Regions from separate parts of the Streptomyces sp. NBC_00461 genome, predicted to be linked through region 2. Evidence: riboswitches for the same ligand, from Rfam matches in the RefSeq annotation. Region 2 holds a riboswitch; the other holds the start of a gene.
What was found. Region 2 has a riboswitch for cyclic di-AMP ahead of OG870_RS21995 (M23 family metallopeptidase). Riboswitches for the same ligand answer to the same signal wherever they lie in the genome.

Region 1 (4,184 bases), 1.4 Mb from region 2:
TGCACGGGGCGCTGACGATGCTGGTCACCGGCGCGATCCTGGTCGGCCTCAACCAGGCCGACGGCCATCACGTCAACACCGTCAAGATCGGCCTGAAACTGGCCCTGCTGGTCGTGATCCTCGGCCTGGTCTATGTGAAGCGGGACGACGAGACGGTCGACAAGAGCATGTTCGGGGTGGTGGGCCTGCTCACCACGGCGAACATCTTCATCGCGGTGCTGTGGACCTGATGCCGACGCGGGCCGAGGTGACGGCCCCCGCGGCGACGGCCACCCATGCCGCCACGGCGATCCACAGCAGCACCTGCCCGGGCCCCTTGAGCCACGGGACGTCGAGGGCGGCGGAGGCGGACAGCACGGCCGCCGCCGTCATCCCGATCGGGAACACGGTCGCCCAGCGGCGCGCGTCGTAGCCGAGCCGCGGCCGGACCACCTCCGCGACCAGCAGTACGGCGCACCAGGCGATGTCGAGCACGAGCAGCGCGACGGTGACGGCGCGCAGGACGCCGCGGTCGTCGTCGTTCCACAGGTACAGGCGTGCGCTGTCCGCGGTGAGAAGCCTCGATCCGGCGAGCGCCGAGATGGCGAGCGCACCGCCCGCCACCCAGTGGTCCCCGTGGCCCTGAGTGAGCTGCCGCAGGTCGAAGCGGGTCAGCGCGAAGCCGTAGAGCACGAGCCCGAGCCAGAACAGCACGAGTGCCGCGTGCGCGAGCCATGCCGTCGTCTCGGCTGCGGCGAGCGTGGCGCCGAGCACCGCGAGCCCTTGTGTGGCCACGCAACACAGGAACACCGAGCCCGGCATGCGATGCCACCAGTGCCGTACGACGTCGACGAGCAGCACGGGCCACAGCACGGTCGCCAGCGCGAGCAGGGCCTCGGCGAGGGCCTGCCATCCGAGGGCGGAGAACCGGGTCCCGAGGACGGCGGTCGCCGCGACGGCGGTGAGCGAGTCCGGTGTCCGCGCCTCCGCCAGCCACTTCTCCCGGTCCCGCACCAGACGCACGGCGAAGTCCGCGGCCATCCCCACCCAGGCGACACAGGCCAGGACCAGGGCGATCCGCGACACCACCTCGTACCCCGTCAGATGCAGCCCGACCGACACGATGCCGGTCGCCATCACGGCGGCCCCGGCCGCCGGCGGACGCTGCGCCCACCAGGCGCGGAAAGCGGAGGAGGCGGACATGGGGCCGAGCCTAGGGAGCCCTGCCGCCCCGGGGGCGCGGGGCACGCGCGCGTGGGTCCAAAAACACCTGCACGCGCGCGTGCCCCGCTCCCGGGTGCCTCAGGCCGGCCGCACCACGCTGTGGATGATCGATTCGCCGCCGTAGTAGACCGACTCCTCGCGGACGTACGCACCGGGCTTCGGGGCGTGGATCATCATGCCGTTGCCGATGTAGATGCCGACGTGGCTGATGTCGTCGTAGAAGAAGATCAGGTCGCCCGGCTGTGCGTCGGCCAGGGGGACGGTGGTGCCGGCGTTCACCTGGTCGTAGGTGGTGCGCGGGAGGCTGACGCCGGCGGCCTTCCAGGCGGCCTGGGTGAGGCCGGAGCAGTCGTAGGAGCCGGGGCCGGTGGCGCCCCAGACGTACGGCTTGCCGATCTGCGCACGGGCGAAGGCGAGCGTCTTCTCGGCCTTCGTGGCGTACGAGGAGCCGGTGCCGGAGGTGCTGCCCGAGTCCGCGGAGGAACCGCTCCCGCCGGCCGAGGCCTCCTCCTTGGCCTTCTGCTCGGCCGCCTGTCGCTCGGCCAGCTCCGCCGCCTTGCGCGCGGCCTCCTGCTCCTTCTTCCGCTGGATCGCCGCGAGACGCGCCTTCTCCTCGGCGGTCAGCTTCGACAGCAGCTCGCGCGCGCCGGAGAGCTTCGCCTGCACCGTGGACTTGGCCGTCTGCAGGTCGCTCTGTGTCTCGGTGAGCGTCTGAAGGCTCTTGGAGGCCTCCTGCCGCTTCTTCATCGTCGCGGACTGCTCGGTGAAGTAGTCGTCGACCGCGCTCTTCTGGCGGGAGGTCAGCCGGCCCATCAGCTGCGTCTGGTCGAAGTAGTCCTGCGGCGAGTCGGCGAGCAGGAAGGTCGCCGTGTCGGGTGCGGCTGCGCCGGTCCGGTACTGGGCGGCGGCGTAGGAACCGAGTTCCTCCCGCTCCGCGTTGAGCTTCTGGGCGCGCTGGGCGACATCGTCGAGGAGGGTGTCGACGCGCTTGCGCTGCGTCGTGGTCTTCTCTTTGGCCGCGTTGTACTTCTCGGTGGCCGACTCCGCCTGGCGGTAGAGGTCGTCGACCTTCTTCTCGACCTCCTCGAGACTGGGCTGCCCGTCGGTGGCGGGGGCGGCATTGGCCGACTGGGACAGCAGGGCCACGGAGGTGAGGGCGGCCGTGGCGAGAGCGGGGGTGCGTATGCCTGCTACGCGCGTTACAGCGGGGCGTGACTTACGGTGCGACGCCAAGGGAGGCGACTCCTTCCACGTTCCGCCTACCGAGTTAGCTGTCGGGTTCGGGCGGGTGGTTCGGAAGGGTTGCCCTATGGTCCGCCCCCGGATGGGAGTCGGACCGATTCACCCCGGGATCGGTGGGTCCCCGGCTCCGGATGCGCGGCGGCACACCGGACTCGGCGGAGGCTGCGCGGCCCGGCGACGTTCGCCGGTGGGTGTCGTGCGGCCTGCTCGGAACGGTAGCCAACTCGTGTGGCCCGTGTGAAGGTTGATGTTCGATATGCCCGATACGTTTTCGTGACCTTGGGTCAGGACGTCGCGCAACGTGGTCCTTACGGAATGATCTGCGTAGATTTATACGTATTTTGACCGGGCTGGCGGCATGCGCCCGCTTCCTGGCGCTAACTTCCAGCCAGCCGCGGTCAGATGCCGCGGCGGGTGAGGGGGTACGACCATGACAAAGCGTGCAGCACTCGTCATCGGCACATCGGCACATCGGCACATCGGCGCATCGGTCGCCCTGGCCGCCACCGCGGGCATCGCACCCGCGAGCGCCTCCGGCGGGCACTTTGACGGCAAGCCGGTGATCCGCGTGATCGCCAAGGGCCTCGACCATCCGCGCCGGCTCTCCTACGACCACGGCCGTCTGTACGTCGCCGAGGCCGGCCGCGGCGGAAAGAAGTGCCTCGGCGAGGGACCCGAGGGCCCTACCTGCATCGGCCTGACGGCGGCGGTCAGCAAGGTCTTCCGGGAGGGGGACGCCTGGAAGCACCACCGCCTGGTCGACGGCCCGTCCTCGGCCGGTGCGCCCGACGGCGGCTTCGCGGTCGGCCTGAACGGCGTCTCGGCCCGCCACGGCAGTGTCTGGGGTGTGGAGACCCGGGCCCCGCCGGAGGCCGGTGTGCCCACTGCCCCGCCCTGGAACAAGCTCGGCAAGCTGCTGTCGATCGACCGTGGCAGGGCGAGGATCGCCGCCGACATCTCCGCCGTGGAACTGAAGTACAACCCGCACAAGACGGCCGTCGACTCCAACCCGTACGCCGTCCCGGCCCTCCCCGACGGCCGCGGGATCGTCGCGGACGCGGCCGGCAACGACCTGATCGTGGTGTCCAGGAGCGGCAGGGCCCGCCAGTTCACGGTCTTCAGGGACCACGACAAGCACGAGGCCGTCCCCGCCTCCCTGGCCCTCGGCCCGGACGGCAACCTCTACGTCGGCGAGCTGAACGGCGAGCCCGCGAAGCCCACCGCGCGCGCGTGGCAGGTCGACCCTTGGAGCGGAAAGATCCTCGGCTGGAAGCCCGGCTTCGGCGCGATCACGGGCATCGGTTTCAACAAACGGGGCGACCTGTACGTCAGCCGGCTCTTCGCCGGAGTCGTGACCAAGGTCTCGGGCGCCAGGCGTACGGACGTGAAGGTGCCCTTCCCGGCAGGCGTGGCCGTCGACCCGCGGGGCGGCACGGTCTACGTCTCGGCCTGGTCGGTCGCGGACCGTGACGGCACGGTCCTGGAGGGCAGGAAGACGCAGGGCGGCCAGATCTGGAAGATCCGCGGCTTCTGAGACCGAGGCCCACGAGACCCCCGATTCGGCGGAAGTTCTCGGGGCGGCGGCGGGCTGTCAGTGGGGCACCCTAGACTCGGAAGGCGATGAGCAGCCTCTTTGACGACAGCTTCCTGGCGGATCTCAAGGCCCCCCGCGGCCACGAGGAAGAATCCCCGCCGCCGCCCGAGGACGATCACCTGCCGGAGCCCGTTCCGGACGATCT
Region 2 (4,184 bases):
CGGCGCGATGACCGTCGGCCGGGCCGCGAGCCAGGCCAGGGCGACCGTCGCCACCGGGGCCCCGTGAGCGTCGGCGATCTCGTCGAGGGCCGCCAGGACCCTGCGGCCGCGTTCCGTGTCCAGGTGCTTGCCGGCGCCCGCGCGGGCGCTCTCGACCGTCGTACCGGGCCGGTACTTGCCGGTGAGGAAGCCCGAGGCAAGGGCGAAGTACGGGACGGCGGCCAGGCCGTACCGCGCGGCGACGTCCTGGAGCTCGCCCTCGTACGTGTCGCGCGAGACCAGGTTGTAGTGGGGCTGGACGGCCACGTACTTGGCCAGGCCCTCGCGGTCGGAGAATTCCAGGGACGCACGGAGCCGCTCGGGAGTGATGTTGGACGCGGCGATGTGCCGCACCTTGCCCGCCTTCACCAGTTCGTCGAGCGCGCCGATGATCTCCTCGACCGGCACCTCCGGCTTGTCGAAGTGCGTGTAGTACAGATCGATGTGGTCGGTGCCGAGGCGGCTCAGGGAGGCGTCCGCGGCGGCCTTGATGTTGGCGGCCGTCAGGCCCGGGAACTCGGGGTGCTGGCTGACCTTGGTCGCGATGACGATGTCGTCGCGGTTACCGCGCGCCCTGACCCACTTGCCGATGATCGTCTCGGACTCGCCGCCCTTGTTGCCGTCGACCCACGCCGAATAGGAGTCGGCGGTGTCGACGAAGTTGCCGCCCGCGGCCGCGTAGGCGTCGAGCACGGCGAAGGACGTGGCCTCGTCGGCGGTCCAGCCGAAGACGTTGCCGCCGAGGGAGAGGGGAAAGACCTCCAGGCCGGAGGAGCCGAGCTTGCGAAGAGAAGTCATGTAGTACGTCAACACCGGCCTCGGAGGGCGATCTTCCGCTACGGCCGCAAAATCCCCGTAAACAAGCGGAGTCAGCGATTCCGACGGCTGGGCAGCGGAAACCGGCGGTCCTGACGTCGGGGGGATGCCGTCAGGACCGCCGGGATCAGAAACAACAGGAAGAACAAAGAGAACAGAGAGAACAGGAAGAACGGGGACAAGCAGAGGTCAGGGGTTGAGGCCCTTGCTGCGCAGCCACGTCATCGGGTCGATGCCGGTGGCCTGCCCGTCCGGGTGGACCTCAAGATGCAGGTGCGGACCGGTCACGTTGCCGGTGGCGCCGACACGCCCGATCACATCGCCCGTGCCGACCTTCTGGCCCACGCTCACGCTGATCGACGACTGGTGGCAGAACCAGAGTTCCGTACCGTCGTCGAGCGTGATGATCGTGCGGTAGCCGTACGATCCCGCCCAGCCGGCCTCCGTGACGGTGCCGCCGTGGACGGCCTTGATGAGCGTGCCCGTGGGGGCGGCGAAGTCGAGACCCGTGTGGTAGCCGGAGGACCACATGGAGCCGGCCTGTCCGAACGTGCCGGTGATCGTGTACGACACGACCGGCAGCTTGAACTGCTTGGCCAGTTCGGCGAGTCTGGCGGCCTCGGCCTTCTTCTTGGCCTCCGCCTCGGCCTTCTCCTTCGCGGCCTGCGCCTTGACCGCGGCCGCCTTCTCCGCCTGGGCGGCGGCGTCGTCGACCTGCTTGGCGAAGACGGCCTCGGTGGCCGACTGGGCCTTGCCTTCGACCTGGACCTGCTGGCTCTCGGCCTGGGCCATGATGCGGTTGCGCAGCGCCTCACCGGCGTCCGCGGCGCCCTGCGCGGTGTCGTCGGAGCTGACGCCGACGGTGCTGAGGGCGGTGGCGGAGCCCTTGGCAGCGTGCGAGGAGCCTCCGAACACGCCGCCCACGGAGGGCAGATCGGGCATGGAGATGGACACCGGGGGCTTGCCGGTGTTGGCGCTGGCCATGCCGCCCGCGCCTACGGCGGCTATGACACCGACGCCGAGAACCGTGGAGCTGCGGGCGAGTCCCCCGCCGCGCTGCTTGGAGACACGGTGCCGGCCGCGTATCGGGCGGAGGGAGTCCTCGGTGGGGTTCCACTCCTCCCACGGGCCCTCGTCGGTGCGGGGGCCGGCGAAGCCGAATGGCTCGGTGCTCGGCACGAACGGCGCTGCCGGGGCAGGCGGGTTGGACGCCACGTGGGCGCGCTCCTTCCTTCCTTCTCGCCTACCGGGTTAGCTGACGGGTTCGGAGCAGGAAGGTCTCCTACGCGCGTATACCTGCCGTAGGTTCACGGCGGCTTCAGCGCGATTCACCCCAGGGTGGTGGTTCCCCGGTTCCCTTGCGGGATTCGGCGCGTGCGCACGGAGCCGTCTCTTGTGACGGCTGGGACGACCGCGCTGCGTTATCGAACGTTAATAGACCCGGGGTGCCGTTTCCAAGCTGTTCGGCTTGATCATTAATGCTTCTTGCCCTGGACGTAGGGCCCATGAGTGGCCAAAAACGGGCGAGTTGACCAAGCCTCAGGATCCACACAGGTATTGACGGTATGTCAGTTGTTATGCGGAGGGCGGTCGCTCGATCACACCCGGTCACATCACGACAGCAGAGGCAGGAGAGACAAGGGGAGGCGCGGAGAGGTGCGGAGAGGTACAGGGAGGTACGGGGAGACAAAGGAAGCGGGAAAACACTCAGGGCCGGAATCCAGTACTGGATTCCGGCCCTGAGCCTTGAGTAGCGGGGACAGGATTTGAACCTGCGACCTCTGGGTTATGAGCCCAGCGAGCTACCGAGCTGCTCCACCCCGCGTCGTTGTGTAACCAGCATACGCCATCCGTGGGGTGCTCAGAACCAAGGTCACGACCGCCGGTCACGACCGCGGGGCACAACCCCGGGTCACGGCCCCGACAGATGCCTGTTCGGCGCCTTGGCCTGCTCCTCGTACTCCGGCAGTACGACGACCTCGACGCCCCGCGACGCCAGCAGCCCGCTCCCGTCCGCCTCCGTGACGAACGTGTCCGGCTCCCGCCACGCCGTGACCACCCGACGTACTCCCGCGTCGAGGATCAGTCGCGCGCACGGCCTGGGCCGGGAGGCGCGGTGGGCGCAGGGCTCCAGGCTGCTGTACACCGTCGCCGCCGCGAGTCTCGGATCGGCCGGGTCGAGCTTGGCCAGGGCCGCCTCCTCGGCGTGCACGACCGGGTCGCCGGCCTCGCGCGAGTGACCGCGGGCCAGCTCCGTGCCGTCGGCGGCGACGATCACCGCGCCCACGCTGAAGGCCGTGCGGGAGGGCGGGCACTGCGCCGCCAGCTCGCAGGCGAGGGCCAGCCAGTGGCGGTCGGCGGCGGCCGGGAGCGGGCCGGTGCCGGGGGCCGTGGGCTCGTAGCGCATGAGGACGACGTCCTCGATCCGCCGGGTCTCCGTCAGGCGCAGGCGGCCACCCTGGTAGGCGCCGGGGCCGAAGAGGCGGGGCGCGTCCGGGTCGCCCACGAAGAGGGGGGCGAGGACGAGCTGGAGTTCGTCGGCGAGGCCCTGCTGCAGGAGCTGGGTGTGGATCGTGCCGCCGCCCTCGACCATCAGGCGCCGTACGCCGCGCGCATCGTGCAGATGCTCCAGGAGCCGCCGCCAGTCGAGGTCGGGGCCGAGCGGGGCGACGTCGGCGGCGAGGCCGAGTGAGCGGGCCCGCCCGGCGCCCTTGTCGGTCGTGAAGACGAGCTTCTCGCCGCCCGTGTGCCAGAACTTGGCGTCCGGGTCCAGGTCGCCGGAACCGCTGACGGTGACCTTGAGGGGGTACTCCGGCTTCCCCGCCGCGACCCGGGCGGCCCGGCGCTCGGGCGAGTTGACCAGCAGCCGCGGGTTGTCGGCGCGGATCGTGCCGGCGCCGACGAGGATCGAGTCGACGGACGCCCGCACCTCGTCCACGCGGTCGAAGTCGGCCGGGGAGGAGAGCAGGAGGCGTTCGGGGCCGGTGTCGTCGAGGTAGCCGTCGAGGGAGACGGCGGCGGACAGCAGGACGTAGGGGTACGGCATCGGACGCGCTCACTCTCGGCGGCGGGCGGGGCGGGCTCGGACGGTCGGGGGCGGGCTCGGCCATGCGGACCGGGCTCGGACGGGCGGGGCTTGGTTCAAGTTTGAAACAAACCTACACTGGGGGCATGACGACTCGCTGGCTCACCTCCAAGGAGCAGCGCGCCTGGCGCGCGTACATCGCCGCTGCGCACCTCCTGGAGGACGCGATCGACCGGCAGCTCCAGCAGGACGCCGGCATGCCGCACCTGTACTACTCCATCCTGGCCAATCTCTCCGAGGTACC

Region 1: another riboswitch for cyclic di-AMP. It lies ahead of OG870_RS28655 (C40 family peptidase); the one in region 2 lies ahead of OG870_RS21995 (M23 family metallopeptidase).

The regions. Positions count from the first base shown of each region.
Region 1 is NZ_CP107902.1:6,083,312-6,087,495, forward strand. It holds gene OG870_RS28645 (hypothetical protein) at 1-230, shown strand, start outside; gene OG870_RS28650 (tellurite resistance/C4-dicarboxylate transporter family protein) at 208-1,182, opposite strand; gene OG870_RS28655 (C40 family peptidase) at 1,282-2,436, opposite strand; cyclic di-AMP (ydaO/yuaA leader) riboswitch at 2,445-2,596, opposite strand; gene OG870_RS28660 (ScyD/ScyE family protein) at 2,876-3,979, shown strand; gene pcrA (DNA helicase PcrA) at 4,066-4,184, shown strand, end outside.
Region 2 is NZ_CP107902.1:4,706,375-4,710,558, forward strand. It holds gene OG870_RS21990 (aldo/keto reductase) at 1-837, opposite strand, end outside; gene OG870_RS21995 (M23 family metallopeptidase) at 1,045-2,070, opposite strand; cyclic di-AMP (ydaO/yuaA leader) riboswitch at 2,081-2,238, opposite strand; tRNA gene OG870_RS22000 (tRNA-Met) at 2,607-2,680, opposite strand; gene OG870_RS22005 (dihydrofolate reductase family protein) at 2,768-3,901, opposite strand; gene OG870_RS22010 (MarR family winged helix-turn-helix transcriptional regulator) at 4,027-4,184, shown strand, end outside.